3 regions of the Rhizobium sp. SVR5-9E genome follow, and region 1 is predicted to be linked to each of the others. Evidence: predicted binding sites of a transcription regulator. Region 1 holds the regulator's gene; each other region holds the start of a gene.
What was found. The regulator LexA, encoded in region 1, represses DNA repair genes until DNA is damaged. The targets are predictions, from matches to a motif close to TGTTCNNNNTGTGTTCNG.

Region 1 (10,498 bases):
GCATGCGTCTGCAGGATTGTCGGCAGGACGCGCGCACCGTTGCGGTCGCAATCGGCGAGGTGATCGTCGAAAGCGGTGGTCCGCCCGTTCAAGCCCTCTGGAATGATACGCGCCTCGCCGCCGAGCGCCGCCTGAAGCACGCTCGGCCAGCGGTCCTCATAGGCGTGGCGGCCGATCGTCTCGGCGTCGTATCCCCAGGTCAGCGAGTCGCCATAGCAAAGAACGGTCTTCGTCATATCTCGATCGTCCAAAGGCTGAGCAACGTGCCGATCAGCTGAAATAAGAAGCCAAAGAAGATCATTCCAAAGCCGAGATAGTCGAGTACCTTCGGCAACTTTTCATTTCTCTCAATAGCCCTCATGCCGCCGCCTTTTCCATCGCGATCGGACGACCAAACCTCAAAGCCGTCCAGCCTGTTAAAGTTGCGCGCAAAATTTCCATTGTAAAACAGGATAACAAATCCAGTGATATCCAACAGAAGCCCGACCGCCGACCACACGTTACACCAGCATGCCCATCGGGTTTTCGATGTAGCCCTTGAAGGCCTGCAGCAGCTGGGCACCGAGCGCACCGTCAACGCAACGGTGATCGGTCGAAAGCGTGACGCTCATGACGGTCGCAATGGCCATTTCGCCCTTCTTGACGATGACGCGCTGCTCGCCCGCACCGACGGCAAGGATGGTCGCATGCGGCGGGTTGATGACGGCAGCAAAATCCTTCACGCCCATCATGCCCATGTTCGAGACCGAGGTCGTACCACCCTGGTATTCCTCGGGCTTCAGCTTGCGGTCTTTGGCGCGCTTGCCGAGATCCTTCATCTCGTTGGAGATGACCGACAGCGTCTTCGTTTCCGCATTGCGGACGATCGGAGTGATCAGGCCGCCCGGGATCGACACGGCGACGCCGACATCGGCATGCTTGTGCTTGACCATGTTGTTCTCGGTCCAGGAGACGTTGGCATCCGGAACATCGCGCAGCGCGAGCGCCATGGCCTTGATGACCATGTCGTTGACGGAGAGCTTGTAGGCCGGAACACCGTCCTTCGACTTCGGCGCAGCGTCGTTGAGCTGGGTACGAAGCGCCAGCAGCGCATCGAGCTCGCAATCGACGGTGACGTAGAAGTGGGGAACAGTCTGCTTCGATTCCACCAGACGGCGGGCGATCGTCTTGCGCATGCCGTCGTGCGGCACGAGCTCGTAGGAGCCCGGCTCGAAGAGCTTGAGAACAGCCTCCTCGGAAGCGCCCTTGGCGACGGGAGCCGGCGCTGCGGCAGCCTGCGGTGCAGCGGCAGCAGCCGGTGCGGCCTTGGCGCCACCACCGGCAACGGCGGCTTCGACGTCGCTCTTGACGACGCGACCGTGCGGACCGGAGCCGGCAACCGCGGAGAGATCGATCCCGGCTTCCTTTGCGAGGCGCCGTGCGAGCGGCGAGGAGAAGGTGCGATTGGCATCGACCGACGCTGCCGCAGGGGCTGCTGCCGGTACCGGAGCCGCCGCAGGCGCGGACTGCGCCGGAGCGGTTTCGGCCTTGGGCGCGGCAGCGGCCTCAGCCTTCGGAGCCGGTGCAGCGGAACCAGCACCGCTCGCCGCAGCACCAACGTCTTCGCCTTCACCGGCAAGAACGGCGATCAGCGCGTTGACTTTGACGCCTTCGGTGCCGGCCGGAACGACGATCTTGGCAACCGTGCCTTCATCGACGGCTTCGACTTCCATCGTCGCCTTGTCGGTCTCGATCTCAGCGATCACATCGCCGGACTTGACGGTGTCGCCTTCCTTGACGAGCCACTTAGCCAGATTGCCTTCTTCCATCGTCGGAGAAAGGGCAGGCATTGTGATGTTGATAGGCATCGAAAATACCCTCCCCTTATTTGTAGCAAACGGCCTTCACGGCATCGACGACTTCGCCGACGTTCGGCAGGGCCAGCTTCTCGAGATTGGCGGCGTAGGGCATCGGAACGTCCTTGCCGGCAATCGTCAGGATCGGCGCATCGAGATAATCGAAGGCCTGCTGCATGACGCGCGTGGCGATTTCGGTACCGACGGACGACTGCGGATAGCCTTCCTCGACGGTAACCAGACGCCCGGTCTTCTTGACCGATTCGATGACAGCAGGCAGGTCCATCGGACGGATGGTGCGAAGATCGATCAGTTCGACGTCGATGCCGAGCTTTTCGAGTTCAGCCGCGGCCTTCGTGGCATAGGTCATCCCGATGCCCCACGAAACGACGGTCGCGTCCTTGCCTGGACGATGGATGCGCGCCTTGCCGATCGGCAGCACGAAGTTGTCGAGCTTCGGAACGTCGAAGTGCTGGCCGTACAGGATTTCGTTTTCAAGGAAGATGACCGGGTTCGGATCACGGATCGCCGCCTTGAGCAAGCCCTTCGCGTCTGCCGCCGTGTAGGGCATGACGACCTTGAGGCCCGGAACATGGCTGTACCATGCGGCATAGTCCTGGCTGTGCTGCGCGGCAACGCGGGCAGCGGCGCCGTTCGGGCCGCGGAAGACAATCGGAGCGCCCATCTGGCCGCCGGACATGTAAAGCGTCTTGGCAGCGGAGTTGATGATCTGGTCGATCGCCTGCATGGCGAAGTTGAAGGTCATGAACTCGACGATCGGCTTCAGGCCGGCCATCGCAGCACCGACGCCTACGCCGGCAAAGCCGTGCTCGGTGATCGGGGTATCGACGACGCGGCGCGCGCCGAATTCCTGCAGAAGGCCCTGGGTCACCTTGTAGGCGCCCTGGTATTCGGCAACTTCCTCACCCATGACAAAGACGCTGTCGTCGGCGCGCATTTCCTCGGCCATCGCGTCGCGTAATGCTTCACGAACGGTCATCGACACCATTTCGGTGCCGGCCGGGATGTCCGGATCGCTCGGAACGGTCGCCTTCGGCTCAGCGGGAACCGGGGCAGCGGCGGCAGGCTTCTCTTCGACTTGCGGAGCGGCAGCGGCCGGCGCGGGCTGGGCAGCAGGAGCGGCCGAAATGTCGGACTCCGACTCGCCATCCTGCAGGAGGACCGCGATTTTGGCATTGACCTTGACGTTTTCAGTGCCGGCCGGAACCAGCAGCTTGCCGATAACGCCCTCGTCAACGGCTTCGACTTCCATCGTCGCCTTGTCGGTTTCAATCTCGGCGATCACGTCGCCGGAGGTGACCTTGTCACCTTCCTTCTTGAGCCACTTGGAAAGCGTGCCTTCTTCCATCGTCGGAGAGAGGGCGGGCATGAGAATATCGATAGGCATGGGTTCCCTCCCCGATTAAAGCAGAATGTCGGTGTAGAGCTCGGATGCATCCGGCTCCGGATCGTTCTGGGCGAAATCGGCGCTGTCGGCGACGATATCGCGGACGTCCTTGTCGATCGCCTTCAGATCGTCTTCGGAAGCCCAACCTTTCTCGATAAGACGGGCCTTTACCTGCTCGATCGGGTCCTGCTCGGAGCGCATCTTCTGCACTTCTTCCTTCGAGCGGTACTTCGCCGGGTCGGACATCGAGTGACCGCGATAGCGGTAGGTCAACATTTCGAGGATGATCGGGCCCTTGCCGGAACGGCAATGCTCCAGAGCCTCGTCCGCAGCTGCCTTGACGGCGCGGACATCCATGCCGTCAACCTGGATGCCCGGAATGCCGAAGCCCGAGCCGCGCAGCGAGTAGTTCGACTGTGCCGTCGCGCGGGCCGTCGAGGTGCCCATGGCATAACGGTTGTTTTCGACGATATAGATGATCGGCAGCTTCCAGAGTGCTGCCATATTGAAGCTCTCGTAAACCTGGCCCTGGTTTGCAGCACCGTCGCCGAAATAGGCGACACTCACAGAGTCGTTGCCACGATACTTGTTGGCGAAAGCGAGACCGGTGCCCAGCGAAACCTGTGCGCCGACGATGCCGTGGCCGCCGTAGAAGTTCTTCTCTTTGGAGAACATGTGCATGGAGCCGCCCTTCCCTCGGGAATAGCCGCCCCGGCGTCCGGTCAGTTCCGCCATGACGCCGCGCGCGTTCATGCCGGTTGCCAACATATGGCCGTGGTCACGATACGCGGTGATAACCTGGTCGCCTTCCTTCTGCGCCATCTGCATGCCGACGACGACGGCTTCCTGGCCGATGTAGAGGTGACAGAAACCACCAATAAAACCCATGCCGTAAAGCTGGCCGGCCTTTTCCTCAAAACGGCGGATCAGAAGCATCTCGCGATAGGCTTTGAGCTCCTCGTCGCGATTGAAATCAGCAACGGGGCCACCATTAGAGGCCTTGGCTACGGATTTTGTGCTGGCTTTACGGCTGGAAACGGTCGCGTTCTTTCGCGGCGCCATTCAACCCTCCCTATGGGTTTGTCGTTTATTGGGTGGCGCGTACCATAGGGAAGAAATATAGCCACAGCAATGCCATAAATGCATGGCTCGTATTCTGAGGTAAACTACTGATAATACTCAAAAATCGTCGATTAACCGATTTTCGGTTAATTGGCGTAGGAATTGAAGATCACGATCTCGTCGGCGCGCGACATATTCAGCTGGTAGCGCGCTTTTTCATCCAGCATATCCTTGTCCAGCGAGCCGTCGCTCAACAGCGCGACCTGCTGCTCGAGATGTTCGCGCTTCGCCTTGAGCGCCGCGAGATCGCGTTCGCGGGCAATGCGGCGCTGTTCGAACACTTCCGTCGCGCGCAGACCGTAGTCGCCGTGAATGCAATGATAGCCGAAGTAGGAGAGAAAGGCGACGGTCATCGCCGGAACGACCAAACGGCCGATCTTTTTCTTCTTATGATGCTTTGTCCACATACGCACACTTGCTCTGACGCATTACCTAGTCCGATCAGCCTACCCCCGAGAGATTAACCGTCCGTTGACTATGAATTTTCCGGACAAGAAAAACCCGCGCCGGTCGGACGCGGGTTTCAAATCGTTGAGTTCTAAGCGCAATCAGCCGCGGATGATCGAACGGCCGGCATAGCGGGCCTGCGGGCCGAGGCCCTCTTCGATGCGGATCAGCTGGTTGTACTTCGCCAGACGGTCGGAGCGCGACAGCGAGCCGGTCTTGATCTGACCGCAGTTGCTGGCAACCGCGAGATCGGCAATCGTGGAATCTTCGGTTTCGCCCGAGCGGTGCGACATGACGGCGGTATAAGCCGCCTTATGCGCGGTGTTGACCGCATCCAGCGTTTCCGTCAGCGAGCCGATCTGGTTCACCTTGACGAGGATCGAATTGGCGACACCCATGCGGATGCCGTCACGCAGGCGCTCCGAGTTGGTGACGAAGAGATCGTCGCCAACCAGCTGGCACGTCTTGCCTGCAAGGTCGGTCAGAGCCTTCCAGCCGTCCCAATCGTCTTCAGCCATGCCGTCTTCGATGGAGATGATCGGATACTTGCCGACGAGTTCGGCGAGGTATTCGGCCATGGCGCCGGATTCCAGCGTGCGGCCCTCGCCTTCAAGCACGTACTTGCCGTCCTTGAAGAATTCGGTCGAGGCGCAATCGAGACCGAGGAAAATGTCTTCACCCGGCTTGTAGCCGGCTTTCTCGATCGACTTCATGATGAAATCGAGGGCTTCGGGCGCACTCTTCAGACCCGGTGCAAAACCGCCTTCGTCGCCGACGTTGGTATTGTGGCCCTGAGCCGACAGTTCCCTCTTGAGGACGTGGAACACTTCCGAACCCATGCGCACAGCTTCGCGGATCGAATCGGCGCCAACCGGCAGGATCATGAATTCCTGGAAGTCGATCGGGTTGTCGGCATGGGCGCCGCCGTTGATGATGTTCATCATCGGGACGGGCAGCAGATGGGCGCTGGCGCCGCCAACATAGCGGTAGAGCGGCAGACCGGCAGCCTGGGCGGCGGCCTTGGCGACGGCGAGCGATACGCCGAGGATGGCATTGGCGCCGAGGCGCGATTTGTTCGGCGTGCCATCCAGTTCGATCATGATGTTGTCGATCTGGATCTGGTTCTCGGCGTCGATGCCGCCGATCGCATCGAAGATTTCGGTATTGGCGGCCTCGACGGCCTTTTCCACGCCCTTGCCGAGATAGCGCTTGCCGCCGTCGCGAACTTCAACGGCTTCGTGGGCGCCGGTCGAAGCGCCCGACGGCACCGCCGCCCGGCCCATGCTGCCGTCTTCGAGATAGACATCGACTTCAACGGTCGGATTGCCACGGCTGTCAAGAATCTCGCGGGCAATAATGTCGGTAATTGCAGTCATGGTTTCTCCTGCTCGGTGGCGGTTAAATCGTTTGAAATCGTCTTAATCGAAGACGCGCAAATTACAATGGCGCTTTGAGCGTCCTCCGCTGCAGCGATCGTACGTGGCCTATTACACGATCATGTCAGACTTTTGAACGTCAGTTCTTCGCGATTGCGTCGAACGCCAGCAGCTTTTCGAGAAGCCGCGGCATGTCCTTCAGATGGACCATGTTCGGGCCGTCGGACGGGGCGTTGTCGGGATTCTCATGTGTCTCGATGAAGACGCCGGCAACACCGACGGCGACAGCGGCGCGCGCCAGCGTTTCCACGAATTCGCGCTGCCCGCCTGACGAACCACCCTGCCCGCCCGGCTGCTGCACCGAATGGGTAGCGTCGAAAATCACCGGCGCGCCCATCGCCGCCATGATCGGCAGTGAGCGCATGTCGGAAACCAGCGTGTTGTAGCCGAAGGAGGCACCGCGCTCGCAAAGCAGGATGTTCGGATTGCCGGTCGCATTCAGCTTGCCGAGGACGTTCTTCATATCCCACGGCGCCAGGAACTGGCCCTTCTTGACGTTGATTGCCCGGCCAGTCTTGGCGGCGGCTACCAGAAGGTCCGTCTGACGGCTGAGGAAGGCAGGGATCTGCAGGATATCGACCACCGTAGCGACTTCCGCGCATTGCTCTTCCGTATGGACATCGGTCAACACCGGAAAACCGAACTCCTTTTTCAGATCGGCGAAGACTTCCAGCGACGTTTCAAGCCCGATGCCGCGCTGGGCGGAAAGCGACGTGCGGTTCGCCTTGTCGAAGGACGACTTGTAAACGAGGCCGATGCCGAGCTTCTTGCAGAGTTCGCTCAAAACGCCGGCGACCATGAAGGCGTGCTCGCGGCTTTCCATCTGGCAGGGACCGGCAATCAGCGACAGCCGGCCGCTGTTGGAAAACACAACGCGCCCGGCGCCTTCGCCGACTGCGACTTCGGAGTTGGTATTGCTCATGGGGTCTCCTCAAAGGCGAAGATTGCACCCTGGCCGGGCGCAGGCTTCACCAGAACTCTGTTGCTGATGCGTGTATAGGTCATCCCGTTAGCAGCCAGAAGGGCCTCTGTCACGGTAATATCTCGGGTGCGGAAAACGATGGCGCTGCCGCGGAGCCCCTTGTCGGCCAACGGCTGTGCGACATCGAAATAGGCTTCCATCCCCTCCTGAGACAGCAGACTGATTTTGACGTTGGGAGTTGTGACTGCGAGGCCGAAACTGGTGCTCTCTACCTTTGCCCCGGACGCCGCCAGTTGGACGAAAGAGCCAAACGCTTCTGGCTCCGGCGCGCTTAGCACGACCTCCCGAATACCGGCTACGCCATTTTCGTGTTTTTCCAGCGCGTCATGGTTGGCGGGAAAGGCATTGATGCGCTGGCAGGCAAAGAGAAAGAAATCCGGCGCCCTGAGATCGGCCGCAAAAGCGAGCTTGAAGGCGCCGGTCGATTGCGAGCCATCCGGCATTTCGATCGGACGCGAAAACTCCAGCATGTCGCCGCCGCTCTGCCTGGCATTCATGAAGGCAGAATGATCGGCGTCCGCATCCTCTGTGCTAAAAGCGACCGCAGAAAACCCGTCATTGCCGCACCGGAAGCGAAAAGCCTGGTCGCGCGCCACAAAAACATTGCCCCCGCGCACGGATGTTTCACATTTCTTCGCATTCTCGATACCAAGCGGCTCGAGATAGGTCTTGTCGGCAAAGAAGATGCAAGCGTTCTCCGTTCCGAACGGGTGGCCGCCCTCTGGCGCAATGGTAAATCCCAGCCTTCCCAGCCGCTCGCGCGCCAGGTCGATGTCCGTGACCGGTAGGACAAGGTGATCCAGTGGATGAGGCATCGGGCGCGTCTCCATTTTTCCAGTGCTCCAGATTTGCGCGGCCTGTTCCCCCGATGCAAGCTGCAAGCGGTGACCCGGCAAACAAAAAGTCCCAAAATGAATGCACTTCAGAAAAAGTTTTACCGAAATTTAGGTACTTGCGGAACACATATGGAACATATAGTGTCTGTTCTGGCTTTGTTTCACGAATCTGGGGTTAAACTTCGATGCTGACGCGCAAACAACAGGAGCTTCTCCTCTTTATTCATGAGCGGATGAAAGAATCCGGCGTCCCGCCATCCTTCGACGAAATGAAGGATGCGCTGGATCTCGCCTCCAAATCCGGCATCCACCGCCTGATTACGGCGCTTGAGGAGCGTGGTTTCATTCGTCGCCTACCGAACCGGGCTCGCGCACTTGAGGTGATCAAGCTTCCGGAGGCCTACAGCCCGAGCATTCAGCCGCGCCGCGGCTTTTCGCCAAGCGTCATCGAGGGTAGCCTCGGCAAACCGCAGCCGGTAGCAGCCCCGCCGAAGCCGGCGAACGAAGACAACAACAGTGCTGTTTCCGTTCCCGTCATGGGCCGCATCGCGGCCGGCGTGCCGATCTCGGCAATCCAGAACAATACCCACGACATCACCGTCCCCGCCGATATGCTGGGGTCGGGCGAGCACTACGCACTTGAGGTCAAGGGCGATTCGATGATCGACGCCGGCATCTTCGACGGCGATACGGTCATTATCCGCAATTCAAATACCGCAAACCCCGGCGACATCGTTGTCGCACTGGTCGATGACGAGGAAGCGACCCTCAAGCGGTTCCGCCGCAAGGGAGCCTCGATCGCGCTTGAAGCCGCAAACCCGGCATATGAGACACGTATCTTCGGGCCGGACCGCGTCAAGGTTCAAGGCAAGCTCGTCGGCCTCATTCGCCGCTATCACTAACCGGCAACGCATCCCCGGCAAATGTGCCACTGCGCCAATCATAGGCGCGGTGCCGGCTCCAGGGGCGGTCGAGTGTTTCGAAAGCGGTTGTGACGTCTGCGGCGCCGTTTCCAAAGCGTAACTCGACGGCGCCGGTTTTCCTCAGGGTTTCGCCGGTAAACAGCATTGCTCCGGATCGGCAGGTGCCGGACCGCAGCTTGACCGGCGTCACGACGATATCCGCTGTGTCGCAAGCCGGGCCGAAATAGGCCGCATTTTCGATCACTGCGAGGATGGAGCCGTTCTCGAGCTCTGCCGTGCACCAGGCTTTTTTGACGCAGGTGAAATGGCCTGCCGAAGCGGCGTTCCGCATCGCATCTCTTGCTTCTTCCTGTTGCGTCGGAGAAAGCCTCAATCTCTCCCCGTCTTTTGCCGAAGGCGGGGCCGAGGCGGTATCAAGCAATTTTGGCGGCCGGTGGTCATCGATAACCAGCGCTCGTTTCCACTGGTCGAAAATGAAATCCGGCGGGCGTTCGCGGTTGGAGGCGAGAGCGGATTGCCTGACGATTGCAACAAGACTTCCATCTTCGGCAATCACGACATCTGGCGCGGCTCTACCGGGCATGAGCGCAACGGCAAGCGTTGAACCGGCGATGATCGCTGTTCCCATATGCCTAAGCCGGGTGCGCAGCAGCGTGAGCAGCAGGAAGCCGGCGACCGCTGCCGGAAAATACCAGCCGGGCAGCCTGCCCACGCCGATGTCGCCGCCCCAGGACGACACCGTCTTGGCAACCGCGATTACGAGATCGAGACCGAAACCCACCACCTTCCACGGCAGCACGTCTAGCCCGAAGGGCATCAGCAGCATGGCAAGCAGGCCTGCAGGCATGATGACGAAGGAAATGATCGGCATGGCCGCGAGGTTGGCCGGCAGACCGTAGGCCGTCAGCCGGTGGAAATGCTCGATCGAGAACAATGCTGTCGAAAAGCCGCCGATGACGGATGTGAGCAGGATTCCGCCGAGAAAACCGGAAACGGAAACCAACAGCCGAAGCGATCGCATTTTTGAAAAAGGGCTTTCGCGCATCGGCCGCTCCTTCCAAAGCGCATATCCCGCGACCAGCGCCAGAGTGGCGGCAAAGGACATCTGAAAGCTCGGACCCATGATTTCGGAGGGCGAGATTGAGATGATGAGGAGTGCCGAAAGCGCGACATTGCGGAGGCTGATGGAGGGCCGGTCGAAGAAGACTGCAACCAGCATGATTGCCATCATGATGAAGGCGCGTTCGGCCGAAACGGCAAAACCTGAGATCAAGAAGTAGGCCGTCACCGCCGCCAGAGCACCCGCCGCCGCAATCTTTTTCGTCGGATAGGCCTGAGCGACACCCGGAAAGAGGCTGAGTATCGAACGGAATCCGACAAAGAAAATACCCGCCGACAGCGCCATGTTGAGCCCGGAGATTGCGATGATATGGGCAAGACCGGACTGACGGAGTGCCTCTGTCGTCTCGCTGGAAATTGCCCGGCGCTCGTCCGTCACCAGCGCGGCGG
Region 2 (10,498 bases), on a different contig from region 1:
CTCTCGGCCTCGGCAACATCTTCGGCAGCTACCTCTCCGGCGCGCTTCGCAACCCGTCTGCCGCTGACAGCCAGTTCGGCCGTCTGGTTTTCGGCTTTGCCGTTACGGAAGCTCTGGGCATCTTCTCGCTGCTCGTTGCACTCCTTCTGCTCTTCGCCGTTTGATTTCGGTGGATTGAAGGATCACGGCCTGCGACCTGCAAGCCGTGATCCTTTGTATTTGCAGTACACCTGGAGGTGAGCATGTTTTTTGTGACCCCGGCCTTTGCTCAGGAAGCTCCGGCGGGATCGGCAGAACCTGGCGCAGCGCCCGCTACGGACTCGCATGCCGCTCCGGCTGCCGGCGAGGTCCATACCGAAACCGGCGTTCCCGCCGGCGAGCACGGCGGCGGTGCTTTTCCGCCTTTCGATTCGTCGACTTACGCTTCCCAGCTCTTGTGGCTGGCAATCACGTTCGCCGTCTTCTTCGTGCTCATGCAAAAGGTCATCGGGCCGCGCATTGGCAAGATCCTCGAACAGCGCCACGACCGCATCTCGCAGGATCTCGACGAGGCAACCCGCCTGAAGGCGGAAGCCGATGCAGACGTGGCGGCTTATGAAGCCGAGCTGGCTGCAGCCCGTGCCAAGGCGGGTTCGATCGCGGCCGCCGCTCGCGACGAAGCCAAGCTCAAGGCGGAGGCGGAGCGTCGCGCCGTCGAAGCCAGCCTCTCCGAGAAGCTGAGGGCTGCCGAGGCCCGCATCGCCGAGATCAAGGCGAAGGCATTTGCAGATGTCGGCGCAATCGCTGAGGAAACGGCGGCTGCCGTTGTCGAGCAACTGATCGGCGGTACTGCCGCCAAGCCGGAAGTTGCCGCTGCGGTCGCAGCCGCCAAGAAGGAGGCTTGATCGATGGCTTTTGACGCAACTTTCTTCGCCTTTGTCGGCCTGGTGATATTCCTGGCATTGATGGTCTATCTGAAGGTTCCCGGCATCATGGCAAAGTCGCTCGACGACCGTGCCGACCGGATCCGCAATGAGCTGGCCGAAGCCAAGCGTCTGCGCGAGGAGGCTCAGCATCTGCTGGCCGAATACCAGCGCAAGCGCAAGGAGGCGGAAGCGGAGGCGGAACATATTCTCGCCGCAGCCCAGCGCGAAGCCGAAATGTTGACCGCCGAGGCAAGGAAGAAGACGGAAGAGTTCGTCGCCAACCGCAACGCGATTTCCGAGCAGAAGATCAAGCAGGCTGAAGCCGATGCGATGAAGGCCGTCCGTTCGGCCGCCGTCGACCTGGCGATCACCGCGGCTGAAACGGTTCTTGCCAAGAAAGCCGATACGGTTCAGTCCGATCTCTTCAAAGATGCCGTCGGCGCGGTGAAGACACGCCTCAACTAAGAAATCAGCGCGGATTGAAATCGAACAGGCCGGGTTTTGCCCGGCCTTTTCTATTCGAGGATCAACTCCTCGTCGATCACGATGCCGTCTCTGCGGAGCGGACGGAAGCTCATGCGGTGCAGCGAACAGGGACCATGCCGCTCGATGCCGGCCCGATGCTGCGCCGTTCCATAGCCCACATGCGCGGCAAAGCCATAGGCCGGGAAGACGGCGTCCGCACGTGCCATCATCCGGTCGCGCGTCACCTTGGCGACGATAGAAGCCGCGGCGATCGAAACCGAGCGCGCATCGCCCTTGACGACTGCTTGCCCGGGGCATTCCAATCCGGGAGGGACGTCGAGCCCATCAGTGAGGACATAGTTCGCCTGGATCGCGAGGCCGCAGATCGCCCGGCGCATCGCATCGAGGCTTGCCTTGCGGATGTCCGTGAGGTCTATCCGCGTGGCACTGGACGATGCGATCGAAACAGTCGCCGTTGCCAGGATCTGTACGAAGAGCTCTTCGCGCCTTTGCGCCGAAAGCTGCTTGGAATCATTCAGCCCTTCGGGGATGCGCTTCGGATTGAGAATGACGGCGGCGGCAACGACCGGCCCGGCAAGGGGGCCGCGCCCTGCTTCGTCGGCGCCTGCGACCGGCCAGTGGCCGGCCCTGCGTGCCTTCAGTTCCAACTTGAAGTCGGGAACGAGCGGCACCTCTTCGAAAAGCAGAGGAGAATCGGGTGACGTGCGAGCTTTCATGGACTGAATCTCGCACGCCAACCCGATTTCCTGCAAGCCCCCGGATCAGGGCGGCGTACCGGGGGGCTTGGGCCGCGGGAGGGCAGGGGACCCGCCGCGGCGGCAGGGGCCGAGGGCGGCGGCCTCCTGCTGGGTAACTGTTAACTGCCTGCAGCCTTGCCCGGCTGCCAATTCAAACGGCTTGTTTGCCGCTCAGCTTCGCACGTCACGCGAGCGCATGCGCCGCGTATCCGATGCCGTATCCTCTCAGAGGAGCGACAGTTGCACGCCACTGCCATCGGGCGGCACGAAGAGATCGTCGCGAAGCGGCATGCTGCGCCTCGTCATACCAAGCCTCTTCGTCGCCATCTCGAAGCGGCGGGCGATCTGCCAGGCGTAGGGTCCGGCGCCTTTCATGCGCTTGCCGAACTCGGCGTCGTAGTCCTTGCCGCCGCGCATCGAGCGGACCAGCGACATCACATGCCGGTAGCGGTCCGGATAATTCTGCAAGAGCCAGTCGCGAAAAAGCGGAGCGACCTCCAGCGGCAGGCGCAGGATCACGTAGCCTGCTTCCAGCGCGCCGGCGGCCTTCGCCGCGTCGAGGATACGTTCCAGCTCGTGATCGTTCAGCGCCGGGATCACCGGTGCGGCCATCACCGAAGTCGGAACACCCGCCTCCGTCAAGGCCCGGATCGCCTCCAGGCGCCGCCCGGGCGTCGAAGCGCGCGGCTCCATTGTGCGGGCAAGCTTCCGGTCGAGCGTCGTCACGGAGAGCGAGGCGCGCACCAAACCCTTCGCTGCCATCTCCTGCAGGATGTCGATGTCGCGCAGGATCAGCGCTGACTTGGTGACGATCGAGACCGGGTGGTTCGCCTTGTTCAGCACTTCGAGGATCTGGCGCATGATGCGCCATTCCTTCTCGATCGGCTGATAGGGATCGGTATTGGTTCCGATCGCGATCACGCGTGGCTTGTAGCCCGGCTTGGCAAGCTCACGTTCCAGAAGCTTGGCCGCATCCGGCTTGGCAAAAAGCTTTGCTTCGAAATCGAGACCTGCCGAAAGCCCCATATAGGCGTGGGTCGGCCGGGCGAAACAATAGATGCAGCCATGCTCGCAGCCGCGGTAGGGATTGATCGAGCGGTCGAACGGGACATCCGGCGATTCGTTACGTGTAATCGCCGTGCGTGGCTTTTCGATCTGCACTTCCGTCTCGAAGGGCGGCAGCTCTTCAAGAGTCTGCCAGCCATCATCGAAAGCCTCGCGGCGCAGCGGCTCGAAACGTCCGCTCGGATTCAATCCGGCCCCGCGGCCGCGGCGTCGATCCACCTCGACACGGAGGCCCGACGAGGCAATCATCGCCTCGGCAATATCTGCCGTATTGGCAGGCGCAAACGCGGCCTGGCCTGCAAGGGACTGTTCGTTCATCGGATTCTCCTGCGGCGAAGACGTTGCCTTCTTCCGTTTTCGATGATTAAATTCCTATCGGCAAAAGGAGAACATTGCAAGAACAAAATGAGGAAAAGTGGTGCTGGCAAATATTTGTGCACCGCATTATAGATAGGCAATGTTGACGGTTGTTCTTGAGTGCCAGGATCAGGAGCCCGAGCTGGCGCAGACATTGTCGGCGCTGGTCGCCGGCGCGGTCGAAGGGCTTGTAAGCGACGTGGTCGTACTTGATCACGGCTCGCGCGACGGCACGTCCGGGGTGGCGGATGCAGCGGGGTGCCGGTTTCATTCGCAGTGGGATATCACGGATATATTGCGCGCGGCGCGCGGCGAATGGTTGCTTTTCGTGGAGCCTGGTGCGAGACCGCAAGCCGGCTGGATAGACGAGATCGCCGAGTATGTCTCGCTCAACAAGGGGCCGGCGCGCTTCACCGCCTCTCGGGGTTATAAGCGCCCGTTCTTCGAGCGCGTCGGCCGTTCGCGACCGCCGCTGGAACTCGGGCTCCTCCTGCCGAAAAAGCAGGCGATCGCCACCGCAAGAAGCGGAATGCATCTTTCGGAATTCGCCAAAGGGCAGAAGCTGCGCCAGCTTTCGAGCGAACTGATTCCGTCCTGGGTTGCCCGCGCTGCGCGATAGTAGCTGGCGCACAAACATGGCGCTCAATACGATTTTGCGCTATAATTCTTCCATGGTGCCGCCGACGCGTTAGCCGCGCGGCGGTCGACCATGGAATGCCGGCGGACGGCAGAACAGGTCAGCGGAAGTCTCCTCTTCTGCCGGGTTTCCGGCGAAAGGAGGTGCGTCGTGCTACGCACTATGTTCCACGGCCTGCTGGGCGTCATCGCGACAATATTGGTGGTCGCACATCCGCATTCGGCAACGGCGCAGACGATGCGTACCTGCGCGGGCCGATCCGAGGTCATCGATTTCCTGGATAGGAACTTTTCCGAAAAGCTCACGGCGGTCGGCAAAATCAACCACAACGCAGTCCTTGAGGTTTATGCTGCTGAGAGCGGCACCTGGACGCTGATCATCACGGACGATCACGGCATCAGCTGCTTCTTGTTGTCGGGCGAGCAGTGGCAAACGATGCCCTCTCTACCCAGCGTGCACACATAGCCATCGCAGGCCGTTACCCTTGGCGCTGCGGCAACAACCCTGCCGTTCTACTTCGCCGTCCCGCGCCTCAGGTGCTCGTCGAGCCGCGGCATGATCTCCACGAAATTGCAGGGCATGTGGCGGTAGTCGAGCTGAGCCTTCAAAATGCCGTCCCACGCATCCTTGCAGGCGCCCGGCGAGCCGGGAAGCACGAAGATGAAGGTCGACTTGGCGACACCCGCCGTTGCTCGGGACTGGATCGTCGATGTGCCGATCTTGTCATAGGAAATGCGGTGGAAGACTTCCGAAAAGCCATCCATGCGCTTTTCAAAAAGCGGCTCCAGCGCCTCTGGCGTGACGTCCCGGCCGGTAAAGCCGGTACCGCCGGTGGTGATGACGACGTCGATGCCGTCGGTTTCCGTCCAGGCGTTGACCTGGGCTGCGATGGCCGCCTTGTCGTCGGGCACGATGGCGCGATCCATCAGCTTGTGACCGGCCTCGGTGATCCGCGCGGCAAGCGTGTCGCCGGACTTGTCGTTCGCCAGCGTGCGCGTGTCCGAAACGGTCAGCACCGCGATGCCGACGGGGATGAAAGGCCGCTGTTCGTCGATACCCGCCATCATCAGTCTCCAGAAAGCGTTTCCGTTGCCTGGAAATACCAGTCCGGCCGTTCGCTGTGAAGCTTCGCCGCAGCAGCTTCGGCTGCTTCGATCGAGCCGAAGATGCCGAAGCACGTCGCGCCGGATCCGGACATGCGGACAAATTTCGCGCCTGCTTGCTTCAACAAGGTCGAGACCTGTTCGATCTCTGGGACAAGTTTGCGCACCGGCGGCTCCAGATCGTTCCGGTTCGCCTCGATCGTCGCCAGCCAGTCGCCGGTTCGAAGATCGAGCGGCGGGTTGTGTTTCTCCGTGAGCAGTCGGAAAATCTCCGGCGTCGAGACCGCCTTCAGCGGATTGGCGAGCACGATTGCAAAAGGCGGCAGAGCAACGGCCTCGATCTTTTCGCCGATCCCGCGCGCAATCAGCGGCCGGCTCGTCAGGCACATGGGAACATCGGCCCCGAGTTTGACAGCAATCGCCGACAAAATGTCGCCAGGCAGACGGATGCTCCACAGCCGCAGGAGACCACGCAGTGCCGCCGCGGCATCCGCTGAACCGCCGCCGATGCCGGAGGCGATCGGCAGGTTCTTTTCAAGATGGATATGAACCGGTGGCGCATGGTCGCCCTGCGCAAGTGCCGCTTGCCGCAACATGTCGCGCGCCTTGAGCACGAGATTGCCGCCTGGGTCGATGCCGAGCGCGGGCGCGAACCGCCCGCTGATCGTCAATTCATCGGCCGGGGAGGGTGCGAAAGCCAGTCTGTCGCCATGACGTGCAAAGGTCACCAGCATATCGAGGAGGTGATAGCCGTCCGGCCTCTGGCCCGTCACGTGCAGGGCCAGATTGATTTTTGCGAGAGCATCTTCGGTGACGGCGAAACCGCCGCTCATGCCCGCGTCAGGCATGGCGCATCAGGACTTCTTGTCGGCAACCGGCGGCGAAACAGGCGCCGGATCCGGCTGCTTCTTGTCGACAGCCTTGGTGTCATCAGTCTCCACCGTCAGGCCGTGGGCGATCTTATCCTTGATCCTCGGGATGTCGGCTTCTTCCGGCTGGGAGCTCAGCGCCCGATTCCACTGATAGACGGCCTCCAGCTTGCGCCCGACATGCCAGTAGGCGTCACCAAGATGGTCGTTGATCGTCGCATCACCGGCCTTGATTTCGGCAGCCTTTTCCAGCTCGCCAACGGCGTCGTCGAAGCGGTTCAGGCGATAATACGCCCAGCCGAGCGAGTCGATGATATAGCCGTCGTCAGGCCTGAGTTCGACGGCCTTCTTGATCATCGTCAAGCCTTCGTCGAGGTTCCGGTTCATGTCGATCCAGGAGTAACCGAGATAGTTCAGAACCTGGGGCTGATCCGGGTTGAGTTCGAGTGCCTTGCGGAAGTTCGGCTCCGCCTGATCCCACTTCTTCAGCCGCTCATAGGCGATGCCCCGCTGGAAGAAGACCGTCCAGTCGGATCGGCCCGGCAGCGGGCCGATCATTTCCACAGCCTTGTCGTAATTGTCGGCCATCGCCTGATAGTCCTTGGCGTCGGAGAGCACGCTGCCATAGGCAAGATAGGAGCGGATGTCCTTCGGATCGGAATCGATCAGCGCCTTCAGATGCTTGCGTGCCTCGTCGGTCTTGCCGCCCTGCGCCAGCGCAAGGCCGAGCTGCAGCTCGGAGATGCGCCGCATCGGAGAAGTTTCCGGCACGCGCTTGTAGAACTCGATGGCACGGTCCGTCTGTTCCTGCTTTTCAGCGATGCCGCCGAGAAGCACCAGCGTGTCGGCGCTGTTCGGATCGAGCGCATTGGCAGTCTGCAGATAGAGTGAAACGATATCTTCGGCCCCGTCGCGGTTCAGCGCGGCGCCGATGGAGAAGAGAACGGCAGCCGCGCCCTGGGGGCCATTGCGTACCTGCTGCTCCGGCTTCTCGCCCTTTTCGATGCTCTGGCGCAGCGCATTCAGCGGCGCATAGTTCGGCAGCATGTTGTCTCCGACGGAGATCGCATCGAGCGCCTTCTGCTTGTTGCCCTGCGAGGCTTCCAGGCGGGCCAGCGCCATGACCGCACGCATGAAGGTGTCGGGCGCCGTCGCACCGCCTTCCTTGTCCAGCACTGCATCGTTCAAGTGCCTGCGCGCTGCCGACACATTGCCCGTCACGATGGCGATCGCACCTGCATGGTAGTTCTGGAAGATGCTGAACCATTCCGGGCCCTTCATCTTCTCGACCATCGACAGCGCTTCCTTGTTGCGGCCGGCGCCGACGCGCGCCCAGGCGAGCAGCAGGTCGTTCATCATCCGGTCGAGGTCGTTCGGACCGTTATATTTCAGGATCGCTTCGGCGTTCTTGTAGTCGCCGCGGCGCATCGCGTCCGTGGCGCGGACGACGGTGGTGATACGCTCGACGGTGGGATCCTTCTTCAGGTCGTTGGCATATTTCACGCCTTCCTGGATGTCGCCGCTCAACAGCAGCGAAATCATCAGGCGCTGACGGATTTCCGGATTACCCGGTTCGATCTGCAAGGCCTTCTTGTAAAGCTCTATGGCCGTCTTGTAGTCGTGATCGACATCGGCCGTGCGGGCGGCGAGGAAGGCGCCCGAGAAGGTGCCGACCGTGTCCGGGTCGAAGACCACCGTGTTGCTGGCAGCGTCCGTCTTGGCAGCCTCTTCGGCATTGACGCCACCAAGCGCTCCGAGCGAAAGGACCGCTGCAAGTGCCGCGCTCGAAAAAAGACGGATGGCAAATCTCTGCCGCATTACAAAACCTTTCTTCAAGGCAGCCGATTGTTCCGACCGGCTGCGAAATCAGTTGAGAAGACTGACTCACAATAGGATGGCTTTTTTGAAGCGGTCCTGCAAGAAATTCAGCCGCGATCAAAGATGTTTGATTTAGTTGACCCGCTCGATGCAGAAGTCGATAACTTCCAATAGCGCGGCTTTCCACGCCGTATCGGGAAGAGGCGCAAGCGCGTCCCGCGCGATCGTGCCGTAGTGAACCGCCCGGGCGATCGTGTCGTTCAGCGTACCGTATTTGGTGATGAGGCCGAGCGCCTTTTCGAGATTGGCATCCGTGCCGTTGCCGCCTTCGATCGCGTCACGCCAGAAAGCGCGCTCGTCCTGCGTGCCACGGCGGTAGGCGAGGATGACCGGAAGCGTGATCTTGCCCTCGCGGAAGTCGTCGCCGACATTCTTGCCGAGGTCGACTGCCTTGCCGCCGTAATCCAGCGCGTCGTCGACAAGCTGGAAGGCGAGCCCGAGGTTCATGCCATAGGATTTCAGCGCATTGCGGCCGGATTTGCCGGCGTCTGCCACGATCGGGCCAACTTCGGCGGCAGCGGCAAAGAGTGCCGCGGTCTTGGCCCGGATGACCGAAAGATAGTCGTCTTCCGTCGTCTCCATGTTCTTGGCGACGGAAAGCTGCAACACCTCGCCTTCGGCAATGACGCAAGCGGCCGACGAGAGAACGTCAAGCGCATCGAGCGAACCGACATCGACCATCATTCGGAAGGCCTGGCCGAGCAAGAAGTCGCCGACGAGGACGCTTGCCTGGTTGCCCCAGATCATGCGCGCCGTCGATTTCCCGCGGCGAAGGTCGCTCTCATCAACGACATCGTCATGCAGCAGCGTCGCCGTATGCATGAATTCGACTGATGTCGCGAGCTTGATGTGGTTTTCGCCCTTGTACCCAAAGAGACAGGCCGAGGCGAGCGTGAGCATGGGGCGCAAGCGCTTGCCACCGGAGGAGATCAGGTGGTTCGCCACTTCCGGTATCATCTGGACATCGGACCCGGCCTTCGAAAGGATAAGCTGGTTGACCCGCTCCATATCGGCCTTGGTCAGATCGACCAACGGCTTGACGGATGCCAGTTTGTTTTTGCTTTCTTCAAGCGGTATGACCACGCCCAACGACCCGGACTCCTGTTCACTCGTTACGATTGACAATAGAAAGGGGCGATTGAAGCGGCAAGAGGTGAAATGTCGCGCAGCACAGAATTGAAAGGGATTTGATCGTAAATGCATGAACTTATCCGTGCCAATGACCCCGTCTTGCTCTCGTATGCGCAAAGCCTTCTAAAGGATGCGGGAATTCACTGTTTCGTGGCCGATCAGGGCATGAGCATCCTCGAAGGCTCCCTCGGCATGCTGCCGCGGCGGTTGCTTGTTGATGACGACGATGCCGATCGGGCCCGCCGTATCCTGACCGATGCCGGCCTGGCTGACGAATTGCGCATCGTGAAATGATGCGGCTATGACCGGGGTTTTCGACACGATCGATGCCTTCCACCGCGGCGGCTTTCACGTCGTCCAGCCGAGGGGCAGGGGGCATCGCTCCGGGATGGATGCCATGCTGCTGGCCGCGCTGGTCTGCGATGACCGCGCGATCAAAGTCGCGGATCTCGGCGCCGGCGCGGGTGCGGCCGGGCTTGCCGTCGCCTCCCGGCTGCCGAAGGCCGAGGTCGTGCTTTTCGAGCGTTCGGAGGAAATGGCCGACTATGCGCGGCGGAGTATTGCCTTGCCGGAGAATGCCCATATGACAGACCGGGTCTCGGTCGTCGAGGCGGATGTGACCTTGACGGCAAAGGCACGAAACGAAGCGGGCCTGACCGACGAGATTTTTCACCACGTCATCATGAATCCGCCGTTCAACGATGCCGGTGACCGCCGGACGCCGGATGCCCTGAAAGCCGAAGCGCATGCGATGACTGACGGTCTTTTCGAAAGCTGGATACGCACGGCGGGCGCGATCATGGTGCCCGGCGGGCAGCTGTCACTCATCGCCCGCCCCGAATCGATCGCGGAGGTCATCGCAGCCTGCGGCAGACGTTTCGGCGGTATCGAAATTACCGCCATTCACCCGCGCGAGGGCGAGAATGCCGTACGCATTCTGGTGACGGCGATCAAAGGATCGCGCGCGCGGCTTTCGCTGCGCGCGCCATTCATCATGCACGAAGAGGGTACGCATAAATTCTCCCCCTTCGTGGACGATCTGAATAATGGCCGTGCGGCCTATCCAAGGCTCAGCCGGTCACGAAATCGAACAGCAGCTTGATGTTCAGCCCGGCGATGATGACGGCAATCGCATAGGCGATGCCGCTCAGCCAGCGCGGCGCCACGAGCGCGCCCATCTTCGCCTTGCTGGCGGTGAACATCACCAGCGGGAAAACCGCAAAGGAAAGCTGCAGGCTGAGCACGACCTGCGTCAGGATCAGGAGATGCGCAGTCCCCTCGTTGCCGTACCAGATCGTCACGAAGGCGGCCGGAACGATGGCGATCGCGC
Region 3 (10,498 bases), on a different contig from region 1:
ACGGCGCTCTTTTCAGCGAGGCGGTTCGCCGCCTTGCCTTGTCTTTGCCATTCCCGCCGGATAATTCGACCGTCATGACCGCCACCGATCCCGTCGCCAATCTCCAGACCCTCATCCGCTGCCCTTCGGTGACACCCGCCGAAGGTGGCGCGCTTTCAGCGCTTGATGCCATGCTTTCACCGCTCGGCTTCAACGTGGACAAGGTCAAGGCAACGGAAGCCGGCACGACGGACGTCGAAAACCTCTATGCACGCCTGGGCGACGCTGGCCCGCATCTGATGTTTGCGGGGCACACCGACGTCGTGCCGGTCGGCGATGAAGCCTCCTGGGCGCACCCGCCCTTTGCCGCGGAGATCGCTGGCGGCGAACTCTTCGGCCGCGGCGCCGTCGACATGAAGGGCGGCATCGCCTGCTTCGTGGCGGCCGTGGCGCGGCACATTGAAAAGCATGGAAATCCGAAGGGCTCGATTTCCTTCCTGATAACCGGCGACGAAGAAGGCCCGTCGATCAACGGCACGATCAAGCTGCTGCAATGGGCGGCGGCACGTGGCGAACGCTGGGATGCCTGCCTCGTCGGCGAGCCGACCAATCCCGATGCGCTCGGCGACATGATCAAGATCGGCCGCCGTGGTTCGCTCTCCGGCAAAATCACCGTCCACGGCATTCAGGGCCATGCGGCCTACCCACATCTCGCAGACAACCCTGTGCGCGGCATGCTGCAGTTGACCAGCGCACTGATGGACCCTCCATTCGACAACGGAACGGAGAACTTTCAGCCATCCAACCTGGAAGTGACCACGGTCGATGTCGGCAATCCAGCCACCAACGTCATACCGGCGAAGACGACGGCAAGCTTTAACATCCGCTTCAACGACACCTGGACAGTAGAGACGCTGCGGGCGGAAATCCTGCGCCGTCTTGACGCCGCGGCGGCAGATGGTGCGCTGCGTCCGGGGCGCGAGGCCGTGAGATATGACCTCGTCTGGGCCGACCGGCCGAGCCATGTTTTCCTCACCCGCAACAATGCGCTGATCGCGTCGCTCTCCTCTGCCGTTGAAAGCGTTACCGGCAAGGCGCCGAAACTTTCGACCGCCGGCGGCACGTCGGACGCGCGGTTCATCAAGGACTATTGCCCCGTTGTCGAATTCGGGCTCGTCGGGCAGACCATGCACATGATCGACGAGCGCGTTGCCGTTTCTGATCTCGAAACGCTGACGCAGATCTACGAAACATTCATCGCGCGCTGGTTCGAGAATGCCGGGGCTTAGGGAAGTCCAATATTATCTGGCCGGCCTGTGGCTGCTGATCCGCATGGATAAGCGCGGCTTCCGGTTTCTCGACATGTCGGACCGCGGCATCAACCGATCCTTCTGGGCAATTGCCTGGTGCCTACCGCCGATGGGCATTTCGTGGCTCTGGTGGCGTCAGGCTTTCCTGCAGTCGATGCCGCCGGATATGGATGTCGGTCTACCCTTCTATTTCCGTCTGGGCTTGGTCGAGATGGCCAACTGGTTCGTGCCCCTGGTCCTTGCCGGGCTACTGCTGCTCGCCTTCCGCATGGGTGACCGCTTCGCGGCCGTGGTCGTCAGCGTAAACTGGCTCGGCGTGCCGCTTTCCTACATCAACGGCCTGCTGCTGGCACTGGTCTTCTTCATTCCCGGTACCGTGGGATTTGTGTCGCTCCTGCTGCTTTTCTTCATGATGGCGCAGGTCTTCATGCTGGCGCGGATTCTGCGGATGATCTTCCACGGTCACGGCTTGATGGTCGGTGCACTGACGCTCGCATTGCTGGTGCCGACGATGATGCTCGGCGAGTATCTCCAGCGCTTCCTCGGCATTTATCCGGCGTAGGTGCGCGATCTCGCACAGGCTGACTATGACAGATCGTCATCCTCGCCGTTCTCATTCGCCTGCTTGCGGCGATCGGTAATCACCGCCGGGTAATCGACCTGCATAAAATAGAGCCCGTCGGGCGGCGCCACCGGACCGCAAGCCTTGCGATCGCGCGCCTCGAGCGCGGCGCGCACATCCTCGGGCGTCCACTTGCCTTCTCCCGCCAGCTTCAGCGTTCCGGCAAATGAGCGGATCTGGTTGTGGAGGAAACTCTGCGCCGTTGCCCGGATCTCGATGAGTTCGCCGTTTCGCGTCACGTCCAGGCGGTCGAGCGTGCGTATCGGGCTGTTCGCCTGGCAGTGCGCGGATCGGAAGGTGGAGAAGTCGTGATTGCCGACCAGGATCTGTGCCGCCGCATGCATCACTTCGTGGTCCAGCGCCTTCGGCACCCACCAGGCTTTGCCCGCTTCGAGCGCCAGCGGCGCGCGCCTGCTGATGATGCGATAGAGATAATGCCGCCGCTCGGCGGAAAAGCGCGCATCGAAGAATTCACTGACTGCCTGAACATCAAGAATGGACACGCGCTCGCCGGCAAGCTTCAGATGCGCATTCAGCGCGTTCTGCAGCTTGAAGGCCGGCCATTCCTTCGACAGATCCGCGTGTATCACCTGACCCATGGCATGCACGCCGGAATCCGTACGCCCCGCACCGCGGACCGACACGGTCTCGCCGCTCAGCGAGAGGATCGCACCTTCGATCGCGCCCTGAACGGACGGGCCATTTTCCTGGCGCTGCCAGCCGACATAGGGCGCTCCGTCATACTCGACCGTCATCCGGTAGCGCGGCATCAGCCTAGCCTCGTGCCGCGCACAAGCGGGGTGCCGCGCAGGAAATCGGCTGCCGGCAGCGGCTTGCCGCCCGCCTTCTGCAGCTTGGTCAGCCGCACGGCTCCGGATGCGCAGGCAACGGCCAGATCGTCGCTCAACACCTCACCAGCAGCACCGTGCCCGCCTGCAAGCTCCGAACCCAGCACCTTTACTCGCTCTGGCCTTCCGCCAATCTCGACCTCGAACCAGGCGCCCGGAAATGGTGCCAGCCCACGGATATGATTATGCACGTCTTGCGCCGCCTTTGTGAAATCGATCCGCGTCTCGCCTTTATCGATCTTTGCGGCGTAGAGGACACCATCTTCCGGCTGCGGCGTCAGCGGCAGATCGCCCATTTCGAGCTTGCGCATCGCTTCGCCAATCACCTGGGCGCCGACCTGCATCAGCCTGTCGTGCAATTCGCCGGCCGTCATGTTCGGTCCGATGTCGACTTCGCGGGTGAGTGCGACGGGGCCGGTATCCAGCCCCTTGTCCATCTTCATCACCATCATGCCGGTCTTTTCGTCGCCCGCGATGATCGCTCTTTGGATCGGCGCCGCGCCCCGCCAGCGCGGCAGCAGGGAGGCGTGGCCATTGTAGCAGCCATGGCGTGTTCCGCTCAGAACCGCTTCCGGCAACAGCAGTCCGTAGGCGACGACCACCGCGACATCAGCATTGAGCGCACGAAAGTGCTCCCGCTCTTCCGGCGCCTTGAAATTCACGGGTGTGAAGACCGGCAGCCTGAGCAGTTCAGCAGCCTGATGGACCGGCGACTTCTGCAGGTCGAGACCACGCCGGCCGCCCGGTCGCGGCGGCTGGGTATAGACCGCAACAATCTCGTGTCCGGCGTCCACCAGCGTCCGCAATGTCGGGACCGAAAAGTCCGGCGTTCCCATAAAAATGATGCGAAGCGACATCTTTTCTCGCCAATCAAGTGTTCAGCCGTTTCAACAGCCAACGAGCCGGCTTGGCCGAAGTCTCGACCAGGCTGCTTTAGAGCACCTTCGACTTCGCCGCCTTTGTGAACTTCTTGATCACCATCTCCCGCTTCAAGCGCGAAATATGATCGATGAAGAGGACGCCGTTCAGATGGTCTATCTCGTGCTGCAGGCAAGTGGCGAGAAGGCCATCGGCCTCCGTCGCCTGTTCCTTGCCGTCACGATCGAGATATTTGACCGTCACCGCGGCGGGGCGCTCAACCTCGGCATAGTAATCCGGAATCGAGAGGCAGCCCTCTTCGTAAACCGATCGCTCGTCAGAAGACTTGATGATCTCCGGATTGATGAAGACCTGCGGCTGCTTTTCCTCGCCCTCGCGGGAAACGTCGATCACCAGCATGCGGCGCGGCACCCCGATCTGGATTGCGGCGAGGCCGATGCCGGGGGCGTCATACATCGTTTCCAGCATGTCGTCTGCAAGACGCTTGAGATCGGCATCAACTCGCTCGATCGGCTTGGAGACCTGTCGGAGAACGGGATCGGGAAGAATGATAAGTGGCTTGATGGTCATGGCGTTCCCATAGCCTATCTTTTCCGGCTAGGGAATTATTCTGAAATCCCGGAAGGCGCTTTTTTGCGCAGCCCTCCGGAATTTTGCCGTATTCGGTCAAGCGGCGCGGCGGGATGCCAGCGCCTGGCGCTCCTGAGAGCGGATATTGAAGCGCTGCAACAACGCCACGAGGTTGTCGACCTCAGCGCGCAGCCGCCGGGTTTCCGCCGACGTATGTTCAACCATGCCGGAATTCTGCTGGGTGATCGTATCCATGTTGCGGATCGCGATGCTGACTTCGTTGACCCCCGTTGCCTGATCACGCGCGGCCGCCGCGATATCTGACACGAGACGGTTGATGCCGTCGATGCGACTGATCATATCGCCGAGAGCCTCGCCCGTGCTGCTGACGATGCCGACGCCCTCATTCACCTGAATGGAGCTTTCGGAGATCAGGTTCTTGATCTCCTTGGCGGCATCGGCCGTGCGCTGCGCAAGCTGACGCACCTCCTGTGCGACGACCGCAAAGCCTTTGCCCGCCTCGCCCGCACGCGCAGCCTCGACACCGGCATTAAGCGCCAGAAGGTTTGTCTGGAAGGCAATTTCATCGATGACACCGATGATCTTAGCAATCTCGGTGGACGACTTTTCGATGCCCGCCATGGCTGAGACTGCACTTGTCACGAGTTCGCCGGAGCTCTTCGCTTTCTGCTGCGTCTCGCGCACCGCGCCGGACGCCTTTTCGGCATTTGCCGCCGTCTGGGCAACGCTAACGGAGAGCTGCTGGAGGGCGGCGGAGCTTTCCTCGACACCGGCGGCCTGCTGCGCCGTACGCAGTGCCAGATCGTCCGTTGCCTTCGAGATTACATCCGCGCCGCTCTTGATCTCGCCCGAACTGCTGCGTACCGAGGCGAACGAGACACGAAGGGCCGCAACCGCCCGGTTATAATCCTCCGCCATCTGGCCGAATTGACCCGGAAGGTCCGCTGGCAGCGTCGCTTCGAGATCGCCATTCGAGAGAGCTTCCAGTCCCCGGCGCAGGTGCGCAAGCGCAATTGACTTGTCCTCTTCCGCCTTGGCACGCTCTTCTTCCAGCGCCCGGCGCTTCTCATCCAGCGTCTCGAGATAGACGGAGATGGAATAGTCCATGTCCAGCATGCCGGCCTTGATCACCGCGGTGAGCTTTTCGGCAAGCACCTTGCCCTGCTGGCGGCCGAAGCGTGACGGCCACTGCTTTTCCATGATGCCTTTGACGAGTTCCGACATGACGATCGCGTAGCCGCCGATATACCAGCGCGGCTCCAGGCCAATCCGGGCATGCGTTTTGCCGACTGCCTTGACGCCGTTCACGTAGCTATCGTCGAAATTGCCGCCGGCGAGGTTTGCCCAGTGATCCTCCTGGCGCTTCTTGGCATGGTTGACATGGGTCTTATCGGAAAAGAAGCTGGCAACGGCAGGCGTCCTTGCGATCTTTCCGTAGAATTTTTCCAGAGCGCCGCCAACCAGCTCGCCGATAACCGGCCGCAACTCGCGCATCATCTTACGTGCCTCGCCGTCGAGGCCGATAAAATCGAGACGCTGCTTGAGTGCGTTTTCGGATTGCTGACTGGTCATGATGTATCTCTGTCTGGCGCTTGGGCGCGATAAAGGTTTGTCTCGAAAGGACAATTCGAAAATATAGTTGAGCATTAGTTAACCCAGACGATTATTTCAAAGAGCTTCAAGTCGCAGACCCAGCGATATTTTGCATCGCAATCTGCGCTGTGGATCTGTTCACGTTTTGATCTAGCCATTGCTGCCGAGTTTGTTATTGTGCCGGCATGACCAATGTTACCGACTCGCTGACAATTTCGCTCGCTGGGCTCAGCCCAGCCATGCTTGCCCTCGCAGGTGGCACCATCGCCGCCATCGTTTTAGCGCTGATTTTCCTGCTTTTTAGAAGCAGCAGCCTCCGCCGCGAACAAAATGAGGAGGCGGCGATGAGGGCCGCCGAGGCGGACGCCCGCATGGGCGAACTTCTGAAAATCCAGGCCGAGATGCAGGGACGTATCTCAACCATGGCCGAGGTCTTCGGGACACGCCAGGCCGAGCTCAATCAGGCTATCAATCAGCGCCTCGACGGCATGTCTCAGCGTGTGAGCACGACGATCAGCGAGCAGACGAAGTCGACGCACGAGAACCTCCAGCGCCTGCAGGAGCGGCTGGCAGTCATCGATGCGGCTCAGAATAATATCCAGACCCTGGCGAAGGATGTCGTCGGACTTCAGGCCATCCTCTCCAACAAGCAAACGCGCGGCGCTTTCGGACAGTCGCGCATGGAGACCATCGTCGCCGATGGGCTACCGATGGGCGCCTATGGTTTCCAGCAGACGCTCTCCAACGGCTCCCGCCCCGACTGCACCGTGCGCATGCCGAACGGCGCACCGCCGCTGGTCATCGACGCCAAGTTTCCCCTCGAGGCCTGGAATGCCATTCGCGACGCGGGCAATCCGGAGGCAACCAAGCTTGCCTCGCAGCAGTTTCGCCGCGACATGGAAATTCATATCCGCGATATCTCGGAAAAATATCTTATCCAGGGGGAAACGCAGGACACTGCCTTTCTCTTTGTTCCTTCGGAATCGATCTTCGCTGAAATCCATGAGAACTTCGAACCGGTCGTGCAAAAGGCGCATCGTTCCCGCATCGTCATCGTCTCTCCCTCGCTGTTGATGTTGTCGATCCAGGTTATCCAGGCTGTCCTGAAGGATCAGCGCATGCGCGCGCAGGCGCACGTCATTCAGGGCGAAGTCGCCACCCTCATGGATGATCTCGGACGGCTCGACGAGCGTGTTCGCAAGCTGCAGACCCATTTTTCGCAGGCGCAGCGGGATGTTGATCAGATCATCACATCGACCGACAAGCTCACGAAACGTGGCGCCAAGATCGAGGCGCTGGAATTCGAGGGAGCGGAAGCGCTCAAGGAGGAGCGTGAAAGTGCGCCTGCGGCGAAGTCGGTCGAAAGCCGCACCGGTCTCTTGAAGCTTAGAGTGGTTGACGAAGAGTGAGGCCATCGGGCACTGTCGCCTCCAAATAAAGGCTTGGACGGAACACCCTCATGATCACAGTTTTCGGCTCCATCAACATGGACCTTATCGCCACGACTGACCGGCTGCCCAAGCCCGGTGAAACGGTGGCGGGCAGCGGGTTCGCGACGGCGGCCGGCGGCAAGGGAGCCAATCAGGCACTGGCCGCACAACGCGCCGGACGGGTCGTGCATATGGTCGGCGCGGTCGGCAAGGACGAGTTCGCCGCTCCGGCGCTGGCGCTTCTTGATCAGGCCGGGACGCAGCTTGCGGGCGTCAAGCATGTCGACGGGCCGACCGGCACCGCACTGATCCTCGTAGGCGGAGACGGCGAGAACATGATCGCCGTTGTCCCGGGTGCAAACGGCACCCTTACCGCCTCGGACGCCGATCGCGCGCTTGGCGCGATGCGCGACGGCGATATTCTTGTCTTGCAGCTGGAAGTGCCAGGTTCGGCCGTCGAGCGCGCGCTTGCCGCCGCGCGCGGGAAAGGCGTAACCACCATCCTCAACCTCGCTCCCCTCACTGCCGATGCCCCGCGTCTCGGACGTCTTGCCGATATCGTCATTGCCAACGAAACGGAGTTCGAGCGCCTGGCCGGCCAAGACGGCATGAACACGGCCGACCGTGAGGCGGCACTGAAGCGCCTGCATGGAGAGACCGGCCAGACCTTGATCGTAACGCTCGGCGCCGAGGGCGTCATCGCCATCCGGGACGGAAAAATCCTGCGGGCACAGGGGCTCAAGATCGAACCCGTGGACACGGTCGGCGCCGGCGATACCTTCTGCGGCTATTTCGCCGCAAGCCTCGATGAGGGCGTGGATTTTCACAAAGCACTGCGCCAGGCAGCGGTCGCCGGATCGCTTGCATGCCTCAAGGCTGGAGCGCAGCCGTCCATTCCACTGTCTGCCGAAGTCGCAAACAAGATATAGCCTTGTCTGTTTCAACCCCCACTCGCAGAAAGCGAGTCTAGTCAAGGCATTAGCAGCCTGAATCCATAGAGTTTCATTCAAATTTAAGAGGTTTCCGGCCATCATTCTGTCGATCGCCGGGCCTCTTCTAGCAGCCCGGCAACTCAGGGCTGCTCCATGACGGCGCGGCATATCCATGCCTGTGCCGGAGAATGCGCCTCCGGTGCGTCGCTCCCGCCGAGGCACCATGTTCATCTTTCGCATGAAGTCGCTAGCCGCAAAGCTCATCCTGATCACTGGCGCGGCCATCGCGCTCGTCTTGTTGGTCTCCAATCTCTATCTGATCGATCAAACGCGCGACCGCGTCCAGACTCTGACGATGGATCAGGCCGATCTCGAAGCCAAATCGATTGCCAACGAGATCGCCGGCGCTGTTGGCGAACTCGGCAGTGCAGCCCGCTCGATGTCGGGCGTCCTCGGTCGCGGTCTCGACGGCAAGGACTTTGATCGCAAGGGCATGATCAATGTTCTCAAGGCCAATCTCGAGCAGAACGCTTTCGCCTTCGGCAGCTGGTTCTGCGAGCAACTCGGCGCTTTGGACGGCAAGACGACGGAGATCGCCAACAACCTCGACGAGGGCACGAACAAGAATGGCGCCTTTTCGCCCTACTGGTCGAAGACGAAGGACGGCGCCATCCAATTTTCGACCTTTGACAACGATTATACAGCCGAGTGGTGGAAGCTTGCGGCTGAGAGCGGCAAGGGCGCCATCACGGCGCCGTATCTTGCAGAGGGCACGGACGTCCCGACGCTGCTGACCTCAATCGCCTATCCAGTCATATCCGGCGGAAAGATGGTCGGCGTCGAAGGTGTCGATATCTCGCTGAAATCGCTGACCGACAAATTGCAAGCCCTGCATCCCTTCGGTTCAGGCCGCGTCAACCTTCTCGCCCAGAACGGTAACTGGATCGTTGCGCCGCAGCCCGATCTCATGTCCAAGCCTTACGGCGAAGGCGATGGCGCGACCGAGGTGAAGGCAGCCCTTTCCTCGAACACGGCCGGTGTCGTCAGAAACCTGACTTTCAATGGCAACGAACCTTTCGATCGGGTCGTCTATCCGTTTGCAGTCCCCGGCCTCAATGCGACTTGGGTGGTGCTTGTCGACGTGCCGCATAGCGCCATCAATGCACAAGTCCAAGCCCAGACTTACATCATGATCGCGGCCGGCATCGTTGTCCTCGGCGCAGTCCTGCTGGCGCTCTATTTCGCCGTGCGCGGTCTTGTTCAGAACCCGCTCGGCGGCCTCGTCGCCAGTGTTCGCGCGCTCAGCAACGGCAAGTACGAGGAACCGGTGGCCGGTCAGGATCGTGCCGACGAGATCGGTTCGGTTGCCAAGGCCCTCGAAGGGTTCCGCTTTGCACTTGCCGATACGCAGCGCCTGGAAGCAGAAGCGAACGATCAGCGCCATGCCGCCGAAAGCGAGCGCAGCCGCTCGGAAGCCGAACGCCAGGATGCCGTCGCTCTCCAGCGGCAGATCGTGTCTGTCGTAGGCGCCGGTCTTTCCGAACTGTCGCAAGGCAACCTCGGCCACCGCATCACGGTGGAGTTCCCGGGTGAATACGCCAAGCTAAAGGAAGATTTCAACGGGGCTCTCGCAAGCCTCGAGGAAACCGTCAACACGATGAACCTCAGCGTCGTAAACATCGGCTCGGGCACGAGCGAAATCAGCAACAGCGCCTCGGACCTTGCCAAGCGTACGGAACAGCAGGCGGCAAGTCTGGAAGAGACCGCCGCCGCCCTCAACGAGCTGACGGCGCAGGTCAATTCCAGTGCGGAGAATGCACGCACGGCCGCGGATAATGTCAATCTCGCCTGCGAAGACGCGGAAAAGTCCGGCGAAGTCGTACAAAAGGCAATTGCTTCCATGCAGGGCATCGAGCAATCGTCGACGGAGGTCTCGCGGATCATCGGCGTTATCGACGAGATTGCCTTCCAGACGAACCTCCTGGCGCTGAATGCCGGGGTCGAAGCCGCCCGTGCCGGCGAGGCAGGCAAGGGCTTCGCAGTGGTCGCACAGGAAGTCAGAGAGCTGGCGCAGCGGTCCGCCAATGCCGCCAAGGAGATCAAGACGCTGATCAACACCTCGGCCGTCCAGGTGAAGGAGGGCGTCGAATTGGTCGGCCGCGCCGGCGGCACGCTGCACAAGATTTCCGAGCAGGTCATGAACATCAACGGGCTCATCCGGCAGATTTCAGCCTCCGCCAGCGAACAGGCGATCGGCCTCAAGGAAATCAACCAGGCCATGAACCAGATGGACCAGGTCACCCAGCAGAATGCG

Region 2: ACPYOJ_RS07880 (PA0069 family radical SAM protein) is a predicted target of LexA. The motif match lies at 3,579-3,596, and genes of this name have one in related genera.
Region 3: ACPYOJ_RS09490 (DNA recombination protein RmuC) is a predicted target of LexA. The motif match lies at 5,958-5,975, and genes of this name have one in related genera.

Annotation. Positions count from the first base shown of each region.
Region 1 covers NZ_JBNDHS010000005.1:7,369-17,866, reverse strand. Annotated here, with positions in the region: gene ACPYOJ_RS04480 (SGNH/GDSL hydrolase family protein) at 1-236, opposite strand, end outside; gene ACPYOJ_RS04475 (hypothetical protein) at 233-475, opposite strand; gene ACPYOJ_RS04470 (pyruvate dehydrogenase complex dihydrolipoamide acetyltransferase) at 501-1,847, opposite strand; gene ACPYOJ_RS04465 (pyruvate dehydrogenase complex E1 component subunit beta) at 1,864-3,243, opposite strand; gene pdhA (pyruvate dehydrogenase (acetyl-transferring) E1 component subunit alpha) at 3,259-4,305, opposite strand; gene ACPYOJ_RS04455 (FtsB family cell division protein) at 4,452-4,772, opposite strand; gene eno (phosphopyruvate hydratase) at 4,914-6,188, opposite strand; gene kdsA (3-deoxy-8-phosphooctulonate synthase) at 6,328-7,170, opposite strand; gene ACPYOJ_RS04440 (VOC family protein) at 7,167-8,045, opposite strand; gene lexA (transcriptional repressor LexA) at 8,252-8,968, shown strand; gene ACPYOJ_RS04430 (ComEC/Rec2 family competence protein) at 8,949-10,498, opposite strand, start outside.
Region 2 covers NZ_JBNDHS010000010.1:58,086-68,583, forward strand. Annotated here, with positions in the region: gene ACPYOJ_RS07860 (F0F1 ATP synthase subunit C) at 1-164, shown strand, start outside; gene ACPYOJ_RS07865 (F0F1 ATP synthase subunit B) at 243-884, shown strand; gene ACPYOJ_RS07870 (F0F1 ATP synthase subunit B) at 888-1,370, shown strand; gene ACPYOJ_RS07875 (ribonuclease HII) at 1,421-2,107, opposite strand; gene ACPYOJ_RS07880 (PA0069 family radical SAM protein) at 2,354-3,511, opposite strand; gene ACPYOJ_RS07885 (glycosyl transferase) at 3,651-4,169, shown strand; gene ACPYOJ_RS07890 (hypothetical protein) at 4,350-4,652, shown strand; gene moaB (molybdenum cofactor biosynthesis protein B) at 4,700-5,251, opposite strand; gene ACPYOJ_RS07900 (4-(cytidine 5'-diphospho)-2-C-methyl-D-erythritol kinase) at 5,254-6,138, opposite strand; gene ACPYOJ_RS07905 (tetratricopeptide repeat protein) at 6,145-7,977, opposite strand; gene ACPYOJ_RS07910 (polyprenyl synthetase family protein) at 8,110-9,126, opposite strand; gene ACPYOJ_RS07915 (putative signal transducing protein) at 9,235-9,462, shown strand; gene ACPYOJ_RS07920 (tRNA1(Val) (adenine(37)-N6)-methyltransferase) at 9,470-10,270, shown strand; gene ACPYOJ_RS07925 (Nramp family divalent metal transporter) at 10,239-10,498, opposite strand, start outside.
Region 3 covers NZ_JBNDHS010000013.1:73,372-83,869, forward strand. Annotated here, with positions in the region: gene dapE (succinyl-diaminopimelate desuccinylase) at 75-1,268, shown strand; gene ACPYOJ_RS09465 (hypothetical protein) at 1,255-1,851, shown strand; gene truA (tRNA pseudouridine(38-40) synthase TruA) at 1,875-2,681, opposite strand; gene fmt (methionyl-tRNA formyltransferase) at 2,681-3,616, opposite strand; gene def (peptide deformylase) at 3,693-4,208, opposite strand; gene ACPYOJ_RS09485 (methyl-accepting chemotaxis protein) at 4,305-5,801, opposite strand; gene ACPYOJ_RS09490 (DNA recombination protein RmuC) at 6,008-7,231, shown strand; gene ACPYOJ_RS09495 (ribokinase) at 7,282-8,181, shown strand; gene ACPYOJ_RS09500 (methyl-accepting chemotaxis protein) at 8,408-10,498, shown strand, end outside.